DNA from 3 places in the Streptomyces sp. R-74717 genome. Region 2 is predicted to be linked to each of the others. Evidence: riboswitches for the same ligand, from Rfam matches in the RefSeq annotation. Region 2 holds a riboswitch; each other region holds the start of a gene.

Region 1 (3,269 bases), 3.3 Mb from region 2:
CGACCTGGGACCGGGTGGCCGAATGCGAGAGCGGCGGCATGTGGAGCGCCGACCTCGGCAACGGCTTCTACGGCGGTCTGCAGTTCTCGCAGGAGACCTGGAAGGCGTACGGCGGTGAGACGTACGCCCCGCGTGCCGACCTCGCCAGCCGCGCGCAGCAGATAGCCGTGGCCGAGAAGGTCCTGGACGACAAGGGCCCGCAGGCGTGGCCCAGCTGTGCGGTCATCTCCGGCCTCGCGGTGGACGGGACGCTGCCGGGTGTCGACCCGGGGTCTGCGGCCTCCTCCGGGCCGACACAGAGCGCGGAGCCGGCTGACGGCGCGTCGGCGGCCCCGTCCGATGACGCCACGCCGTCGGACAGTGCCTCGGACGGTACGCGCCGCTCGAAGGACTCGAGCGGCGCCGACAAGTCGGCCGGCAAGGCCAAGGCGACGGCGAAGCCCTCGGGTACCGCGTCAGCCACTCCGCCCTCCGGTGTGCCCGATTCATCCGGCTCATCCGATTCGTCCGACGGTGTCGGTGGCAAGCATCGCGGCGCGCCGGCCCCCGAAGGGGACCGGGACGCGAACGGCGGTGACCGCGAGTCGGGTCGCCATGCCTCCCGCGGTGACGCCGACGCGCGCGACGCGGCCGCTCCGGTCGCCGACGGTACGTACACCGTGCACCCCGGCGACAACCTCTGGGCGATTGCTGACGCACAGAAGGTTTCCGGTGGCTGGCCCGCACTCTATGAGGCCAACAAGGATGCCCTCGGCTCCGATCCGGACCTCATCCTCCCCGGCCAGAGCCTCGATCTCGACGTGAAGGCCGAGTGAGGGCAGTCTGAAAATCGGTTAAAAGGGCCTCGAAAACTGGGGTAGTTCAGAGACTTATGTCCGCTTATGTGTAAGTGAGACATGGGTCTCTTTGCGTCAACTGGTGTGTCGCGCCCGGGTAACCCTTCTGCACCGCCCCCACCTGCGAAAACGACGGTTCCTCAGATGCAAGTAGGGGAAGATTGTCCGATGTGTCCGTCTTTGAATGTGGGGGTTGCGTATGTTTACGGTCGGAACCGCTCGCACCGCGGGCCCCGTCGACCGTCACGCCGAATCCTGCCGTCGGTCGAAGGGAACAGACGCGTAAAAGCGCCGTAGGCAGGAGCGGGGGACCCAGGTAAGCGCCGGACCCGATCGTCGAAAGACGCATCAGGACCGGCTTGGGGTGAAGTCGCGTGCTAGGACGTGCGACCGGGCAACTCACTTGGCCCGAACCCGACAGCTCACCTCGTAGGCGTCGGTGAGGAGAAGTTCCATGCTGTTTTCCAGCAAGGGCAAGCACCGCCGCCCGTCCAAGGCCGTCCGTATCGCCACGCTCGCCGGTGTCGCCGGTACCGCTGTCGCCGTGCCGCTGATGGGCGCGACCGGCGCCTCCGCCGCCTCCGTCGCCACCTGGGACGCCGTCGCCCAGTGCGAGTCCGGTGGCAACTGGTCCATCAACACCGGTAACGGCTACTACGGCGGTCTGCAGTTCTCGCAGTCCAGTTGGGCCGCCGCCGGGGGTACGCAGTACGCCCCCCGTGCCGACCTGGCCACCAAGGCTCAGCAGATCGCCACCGCCGAGAAGCTCCTCGACATGCAGGGTCCGGGTGCCTGGGGCTGCGCCGGTGCCGGCAACCTGACCAACGACGGTGTCGACCCGGGCGTCGACACCGGCTCCTCCTCGAACTCCACCTCCAGCTCCAACGCCACCGAGCAGAAGAGCACCCCGGCCGCGCCGAAGCAGCAGGCCCAGCCGGAGAAGACCGGGCGCACCGAGGCCCCGGCCGCCTCCCGCTCGGACCGTTCCGCCGCCCCGCAGGCCGAGTCGAAGAAGACCGTCACCACCCCGACCGGCGAGAAGGTCAAGAAGGGCGACGGCGAGTACAAGGTCGCCTCCGGCGACTCCCTGAGCAAGATCGCCGCCGACCGCAAGGTCGAGGGCGGCTGGCAGCAGCTGTTCGAGCTGAACAAGGACATCGTCAAGGACGCCGACCTGATCTACCCGGGTCAGCAGCTCCACCTGACGAAGTAGTTCAGGCTCTCCCCCCGAGCACCCCGGCCCGGCGCGCAATCCCCCGTATGCGCCGGGCCGGGGTTTCTGCGTGACGCGTCACCTCTGTCCGACGTGCCACCTCCATGTGTGGTGCATCACCCCTGTATAGGGGGAGCGCCGTGTGCCGCGCAGGGAGTGCCGACTATGGGTGATCGTTCAACTGTTGTAGTTACTGGCGAGTAAAATTCTGACTGTTTGTCCGGTAATGCTCACTCTCGGGTCCTTTTTCGTCCCAGGGGACGGGCGGTCGTCCGACTGAGCGGGCCGGGCCGGTTAGGCTCTTGTCGCAAGGCCAAAGTGACCCTGCACAACCAGTGTCATATCCCAGAAGGAGATGCCTCGTGCCGTCCATCGACGTCGTCGTAGCCCGGGAAATCCTCGACTCCCGGGGGAACCCCACGGTCGAGGTCGAGGTTGGCCTCGACGACGGCAGCACGGGTCGTGCTGCCGTGCCGTCCGGCGCCTCCACCGGTGCGTTCGAGGCCATTGAGCTTCGCGACGGTGACCCCAACCGTTACCAGGGCAAGGGCGTCGAGAAGGCCGTCCTGGCCGTGATCGAGCAGATCGGCCCGGAGCTCGTCGGCTACGACGCGACCGAGCAGCGGCTGATCGACCAGGCGATGTTCGACCTGGACGCCACCGAGAACAAGGGTTCGCTCGGCGCCAACGCCATCCTCGGCGTCTCGCTGGCCGTCGCCCACGCCGCCTCCGAGGCCTCGGACCTGCCGCTGTTCCGCTACCTCGGTGGCCCGAACGCGCACCTGCTGCCCGTCCCGATGATGAACATCCTCAACGGTGGGTCGCACGCCGACTCCAACGTGGACATCCAGGAGTTCATGATCGCCCCGATCGGCGCGGAGTCCTTCTCCGAGGCCCTGCGCTGGGGCGCCGAGGTCTACCACACGCTGAAGAAGGTCCTGAAGACCAAGGGTCTTTCGACCGGCCTCGGCGACGAGGGCGGCTTCGCACCGAACCTGGAGTCGAACCGCGCCGCCCTCGACCTCATCCTCGAGGCCATCAAGGAAGCCGGCTACGCCCCGGGCAAGGACATCGCGCTCGCGCTCGACGTCGCCGCGTCCGAGTTCTACAAGGACGGCAAGTACGAGTTCGAGGGCAAGTCCCGCTCGGCCGCCGAGATGACCGAGTACTACGAGGAGCTCGTCTCCGCGTACCCGCTGGTCTCCATCGAGGACCCGCTG
Region 2 (3,269 bases):
TTCCCCGCGCCGGAGCGTGGCGCCCTGCCCAACGGCCTCACGGTGCTGCGCTGCCACCGCCCCGGCCAGCAGGTCGTGGCGGTCGAGATCTTCCTCGACGCCCCGCTGGACGCCGAGCCCGAGGGCCTCGACGGCGTGGCCACGATCATGTCGCGGGCGCTGTCCGAGGGCACCGACAAGCACACCGCCGAGGAGTTCGCCGCCGAGCTGGAGCGCTGCGGCGCCACCCTCGACGCGCACGCCGACCACCCCGGCGTCCGGGTCTCCCTGGAGGTCCCGGCCTCCCGGCTGGCCAAGGCGCTCGCGCTGGTCGCCGAGGCGCTGCGGGCGCCCGCCTTCGCCGACAGCGAGATCGAACGGCTGGTGCGCAACCGGCTCGACGAGATCCCGCACGAGCAGGCCAACCCGGCCAGGCGCGCCGCCAAGGAGCTCTCCAAGGAGCTCTTCCCGGCCGCGGCGCGGATGTCGCGCCCGCGCCAGGGCACCGAGGAGACGGTGGAGCGGATCGACTCGGCGGCCGTGCGTGCCTTCTTCGACGCCCACGTCCGGCCGTCCACGGCGACCGCCGTGGTCGTCGGTGACCTCACCGGCATCGACCTGGACGCCCTGCTCGCCGACACTCTCGGCGACTGGTCGGGAGACATCGCAGAGCCTCGTCCCGCCCCTTTGATCACCGCCGACGACACCGGCCGAGTGGTGATCGTCGACCGTCCGGGCGCGGTGCAGACGCAGCTGCTGATCGGCCGGATCGGCGCCGACCGGCACGACAGCGTGTGGCCGGCCCAGGTGCTGGGCACGTACTGCCTGGGCGGCACGCTCACCTCCCGGCTGGACCGTGTGCTGCGCGAGGAGAAGGGCTATACCTACGGGGTGCGGGCCTTCGCCCAGGTGCTGCGGTCGTCGGCTCCGGATTCCGCCTCGGGGGCGAGTGGTGCCGCGATGCTCGCCATCAGCGGATCGGTGGACACGGAGTCCACGGGACCGGCGCTGCAGGATCTGTGGACGGTCCTGCGGACCCTGGCGGCCGAGGGACTGACCGATGAAGAGCGTGAGACGGCCGTGCAGAACCTCGTGGGTGTCGCACCGCTGAAGTTCGAGACGGCGGCCTCGGTCGCGGGCACGCTCGCCGACCAGGTCGAGCAGCACCTCCCGGACGACTACCAGGCACAGCTGTACGCCCGGCTGGCGGAGACCGGCACGGTCGAGGCGACCGCTGCGGTGGTCAACGCCTTCCCGGGCGACCGGCTGGTCACGATCCTCGTCGGTGACGCGTCACAGATCGAGGATCCGGTCCGGGCCCTGGGCATCGGAGAGGTGTCGGTGGTCGCCGGCTGACGGGCGTACCCGTTGTGGACACCGGACGACCGGCCGGGCCGAGGCGGGCGACCCCCGCCCGTCCGGCCCGTTGCGTGTGACAGTCCACCGGCCGACTTTCACGTTCGACCGAGCACCGAAGGCCACGGCCGGTCCACAGACCCGTCATACGCCTGCATATCGGGACAGAAGGAAGACCCCTGTGAGTGAGATCTCACCGGAGTCTTCCTTTTTGTCTGTTTTGGCAGGGAGGTTGCCTGTCTGCCCTGTGGGATGCGCTACAAAACGACCTGTCCGTTTGGTGAATGCAAGTGACCCCGCTTAGCGTCGGCTGGGCTGTCCGTCACTCGTATGCCGCATCCGTGACGTACCGGGCAGCCATCGCCGAGTCCCCGTCAGGCGCGAGCCTGGGGAGCCGGGGACCCATGCAGTCCCTGGGGTGAATCGGGTGCCTGAGCCCGGATGAGGCCAGGGCGCCCGTAGGAGACCTTCCTGCTCCGAACCCGTCAGCTAACCCGGTAGGCGAGAAGGAAGGAAAGGATCAGCCACTTCATGGCGTTCACCCGTGCCACCGGGAAGCATCGTGCCCCGAGCCGACTGACGCGCAGCAGCGCGAAGATCGCCGGCGTCGCGGCTCTGGCCACCACCGGCGTCATCGGCGGCATGGCCTCTCCGGCCCTCGCCGCGGACTCCTCCGTCAGTGAGACCGGTCTGAACCAGGTCATCGCCATCGAGGGCGCCCTCGCCGACCAGATCGACGCCCAGGCCGACGCGCAGAAGCACCAGGCCGATGTCGCGGCGAAGGCGAAGGCGGAAGCCCAGCGGAAGGCCGAGGCCAAGAAGAAGGCCGAAGCGAAGGCCAAGGCCGAGGCGAAGCGCGCGGTCGAGGCCCGCGCCGAGAAGGCCCGCGCCGCCCGGTCCGCCGAACGCACCCGCCTGGGTTCCTTCCAGCTCCCGGTCGCAGGTTCGTACGTCACCACCGGCTACAAGTCCAGTGGCTCGCTCTGGTCCTCCGGCAGCCACTCGGGCATCGACTTCCACGCCGCGTCCGGCAGCTCCGTCGTCGCCGTCGGCGCCGGTACGGTCGTCGAGGCCGGCTGGGGAGGCGCGTACGGCAACAACATCGTGCTCCGGATGACGGACGGCACGTACACGCAGTACGGCCACCTCTCCTCGATCGGCGTCTCCGTCGGCCAGAGCGTCGGCGCGGGCCAGCAGATCGGTCTCTCCGGCTCGACCGGCAACTCCACCGGTCCGCACCTCCACTTCGAGGCCCGGACCACGCCGTCCTACGGCTCCGACATGGACCCCGTCGCGTACCTGCGCGCCCACGGCGTCAACGTCTGACCGACGCTGCACCCGCAGTACCCCCTTCGAAGGCCCCGGCGGCACGCCGGGGCCTTCGCCGTGCCCGGCCTCCGCGCCCGTCCGCAGTACCTGCTCCCCGAACCGTCCTCTGGCCAAAAGATATTCATGAATTTCCACCCGGCATCGGATATGCGGCCACATCGCAATAGAGTTGCAGAACAGGCGTCGGTCGGCCGCGTTTCGCGGGAATTGAGGCGGAGGTTCGGACATGCGCATTCCGGCGCATTCGGTATGCATGGCGATCCGTGACGATATCGTCTCCGGTGTCTTCGAGCGCGGAAGCCGGCTCACCGAGGAGTTGCTGGCGCGCCGTTACGGGGTCTCCCGTGTCCCGGTACGGGAAGCGCTGCGCACCCTGGAGTCCGAGGGCTTCGTGGTCACCCGCCGGCACGCGGGTGCCTGCGTCGCCGAGCCCACCGAGGAGGAGGCCGCCGACCTCCTGGAGGTCCGGATGCTGCTGGAGCCGCTGGGTGCCGCGCGCGCCGCGCAGCGCCGCACCGAGGCGCATCTCAAGGTGTTGCGCGGTCTGGTCAGGCTCGGCCAGGAGCGGGCCCGGCGGGGTGAGGGAGAGGACCTGCGCTCACTGG
Region 3 (3,269 bases), 1.8 Mb from region 2:
CCTCGTAGAGCCTGCGGCGAGCGAGAACATCGAGGTTGTTGGTCGGTTCGTCCAGCAGGAGAACGTCGGGATGCTCCAGCAGCAGTGCGGCCAGGCGCAGCAGGACGGTCTCCCCGCCGGACATCTGGCCCACGGTGCGGTCCAGTTCGACATCGCCCAGTCCGAGTGACCCCAGTGTTGCGAGGGCTCGTTCCTCGACGTCCCAGTCGTCGCCGATCGTCTCGAAGTGTTTCTCGTCCACATCCCCGGCTTCGATAGCGCGCAGCGCAGTGCGCCGCCCGGCGATGCCCAGGGTCTCGTCCACACGCAGCGTCGTGTCGAGCGTGATGTTCTGAGGGAGGTGGGCGAGGCTGCCACCGACGGTCACCGAGCCCTGGGAGGGGCGCAGTTGGCCGGCCAGCAGTCGCAGAAGTGTCGACTTGCCCGAGCCGTTGGTCCCGACGAGACCGGTGCGGCCGCGGCCGATACTGAGGGAGAGCCCGTCGAAGACGGTCGTGCCGTCCGGCCACTGGAAGGACAGGGCGGAGCAGGTCAGAGAGGCGCTGGGGGCGGTGGGTGTCGCCATGGTGATCCTCGCAGTCGCAAGCGCGGTGAATGGGGGCTTCGTATGCGAGCACCACGCAGCGACCGAACCGAGAGGGAGGTGCGGCGGTCCGAAAGATCGAGGGACGGCTCATGCACCGAGGTCGCATCCACGCGGGGTCACGGGCAGGACTGAACACTGCTACTGCGTGACGGGCGTACGGCTGAAGCCGTACGGCGCGATGATCGCGAACCTCAGATGCGCAACGTCCACCTCTATCGGAGACAACAGAGCCGTTGGAAACGATAACGGCCCGGATGGCGAAAGGCAAAGCCTCGATGTCGTGTGGGGGAGCGCGACGAGCGCCCCGCGGACCGGTCGGCCGGGAGGCGGGAGGTCGTGGAGCCCTGTCGGGTGCGGTCGGCCCGAGAGGCATCCGGATCGACATACGAATGTCCCAGTATGGGTGATTTGCTTAGAATTGATCTCTTGGTCAATAAAGGGGCACTTGGGGGGGGTTGTGACTCTTGGGCGCTGACCGAATTGCCCGTTTTGGGAATCTCGTGGTGTGAGTCACATTCGGAGTTCAAGACGCCGTGGCGCGCTGCTCGGTTCCCTTCTGTGCAAGGAAATTTGGCTTCGCGGTGTGAAGTGGATTACTGCCAATTCCGTGATTCGATCTTGCGAATGAATTGTGATCCAAAAATAGGGGCTTGTTCCTTTCGGCGTTTCTCGCCTACGGTCACCGTCAATCCGGACGGAACGCCGAATCCTGCCGCCGTCCGGCAATCCGACCACTCATGTACGGCAGGAACGGGGGACCCAGGTAAGTCGCCGATCCGGTATCCGGAACGGCTCGGGGTGAAGCCGCATTCGTGTGCGGCCGGACATCTTCAGTCCGAACCCGACAGCTCACCTCGTAGGCGACGGAGAGGAATTCGCTATGTCTGCAACGGGTATCCACCGTCGTCGTAAGTCCACTTCGCTGACCCGCGGTCTCATCGTCGCGACCACGGGCGGAGCCGCTCTCGTGCTTCCGCTGGTCGGTGCCGGCTTCGCCTCGGCCGCGCCGGCGCAGTCCAAGGCTGCGGCGTCGACCGTCGCCACCGTCAAGGAAAAGACCGCGCAGAAGGCCGCGCCCACCATCTATTCCGTGATCGCCGGCGACACCCTCTCCAAGATCGCGCGGGGGCATTCGCTCAGCGGTGGCTGGAAGAAGCTGTACGAGGACAATCGAGAGATCGTCGGCGACAACCCCGCAGAGATTCGCCCGGGCATGAAGCTGACAATCGGTGCCCAGGCCGAGTCCAAGACTTCCGCGACTGTCACTGCCGCACCGGCCGCGACGCCCGCGACGTACACGAACGATCTGAACGGCTGGATCAAGGAGTCGCTGGCGGTCATGGCCAAGCACGGTATCCCCGGCAGCTACGACGGAATCCACCGCAACGTCATGCGCGAGTCCTCCGGCAACCCCCTGGCCATCAACAACTGGGACTCGAACGCCGCCAAGGGCACGCCGTCCAAGGGCCTCCTCCAGATCATCGACCCCACGTTCCGGGCCTACCACGTGCCCGGTACGTCGATGGACAGCTACGACCCGATCGCCAACATCACCGCAGCGTGCAACTACGCCGCTGACAAGTACGGCTCCATCGACAACGTGTTCGGGGCCTACTGACGCACAGCAGCGCCGCTGGCGGTTCAGTACCGACGGGTGACCAGGGGCTGGACAAGCCCCTGGGAAGGGACCGCACCCGTCGGTCAGGGGCCGCCTTTCGGCCGCTCACCCGCGTGGACAGCATGCGGAGGCGACGTTATGTGGGGCGTCGGCGGGAGCCGGGAACGGTCACATGGCCGGCGAGCCAGGAGAGCAGGGGCTCCAACTCCTGCGCTGCTCGGAGCACGGCGTCGACCAGCGCCGACGTGTGCTGCGCGCAGTCCCCACCGAGCGGACGGGCAGCGGAGACCGAGCGGTACCGGAGCAGGTCGGCACGGGGATGACCGGCGTCATGGCCGCGCGGCATGCGCTTCATGGTGTCACCGGTGATCTCGTACCCCTGAGCCCCCAGCGCCTCGATGGCACACACCAGTTCGGGGCCACTGCCCTGCGCGGCAACGGCCGTACGGAACAACGGGACCTGCCCCGGGTCGGGGTAGGTCCAGCCGCCCTTGATGCGGAGCCCGTCGAGGTCGAAGCGGAGGCCGATCTCGACGTTGCGTGCGATCCGGATCACCGCCCCTTGGTGCTGCCACCACCAAGGGTCCTTGCGGAACCCCCAGACGGAGAAGTCCTCGTACGCCTGGTCCGCGTCGGCCACATCGTTCAGCAATGCGATCATGGGCTGCCGTACGAGACGCTCCCGGTCCTTTCGGCGCTTCTCGCGAGCTTCTTGCGAGGGCATGCCCTCCAACTGCAGGAGCAGCTCGAACGCTTGCTCTGTCCAGCCGCTGAATGCTCTTGTCACGCGAGAGATCCTAGCGATCCGGGACTTGAGGGTGCGCGTGCACCGGGCCCTGAGCCGAAACCGTGCCCGGCTTGCCCGTCGCCTGCATCGCTGCTGGTGCCCCGGTTCCCGGGAGCGCGGGTGCGGTCGAAACCCCCGGCTACCGCATCAAGGTGACCGAATCGTCGGTCACCATCGTCGGCCATGCCACGGCCATGACGAGCTACCGGCCGAGCCTGCGCCGGGACTGCCGGCCGATGAACTCGATCATCAGCCCGGGACGGATCGATGTCCCCGAC

The links. A riboswitch is a leader RNA that binds a small molecule or an ion and turns the genes downstream of it on or off. The one in region 2 is predicted to bind cyclic di-AMP.
Region 1: another riboswitch for cyclic di-AMP. It lies ahead of NRF20_RS27375 (transglycosylase family protein); the one in region 2 lies ahead of NRF20_RS12125 (M23 family metallopeptidase).
Region 3: another riboswitch for cyclic di-AMP. It lies ahead of NRF20_RS04335 (LysM peptidoglycan-binding domain-containing protein); the one in region 2 lies ahead of NRF20_RS12125 (M23 family metallopeptidase).

What each region holds. Positions count from the first base shown of each region.
Region 1 covers NZ_CP102361.1:5,969,474-5,972,742, forward strand. The annotation lists gene NRF20_RS27370 (transglycosylase family protein) at 1-815, shown strand, start outside; cyclic di-AMP (ydaO/yuaA leader) riboswitch at 1,116-1,287, shown strand; gene NRF20_RS27375 (transglycosylase family protein) at 1,291-2,049, shown strand; gene eno (phosphopyruvate hydratase) at 2,412-3,269, shown strand, end outside.
Region 2 covers NZ_CP102361.1:2,718,349-2,721,617, reverse strand. The annotation lists gene NRF20_RS12130 (M16 family metallopeptidase) at 1-1,335, shown strand, start outside; cyclic di-AMP (ydaO/yuaA leader) riboswitch at 1,687-1,853, shown strand; gene NRF20_RS12125 (M23 family metallopeptidase) at 1,867-2,661, shown strand; gene NRF20_RS12120 (GntR family transcriptional regulator) at 2,891-3,269, shown strand, end outside.
Region 3 covers NZ_CP102361.1:959,732-963,000, reverse strand. The annotation lists partial or broken gene NRF20_RS04340 (ATP-binding cassette domain-containing protein) at 1-565, opposite strand, end outside; cyclic di-AMP (ydaO/yuaA leader) riboswitch at 1,277-1,462, shown strand; gene NRF20_RS04335 (LysM peptidoglycan-binding domain-containing protein) at 1,467-2,204, shown strand; gene NRF20_RS04330 (DUF2461 family protein) at 2,341-2,991, opposite strand; gene NRF20_RS04325 (hypothetical protein) at 3,194-3,269, opposite strand, start outside.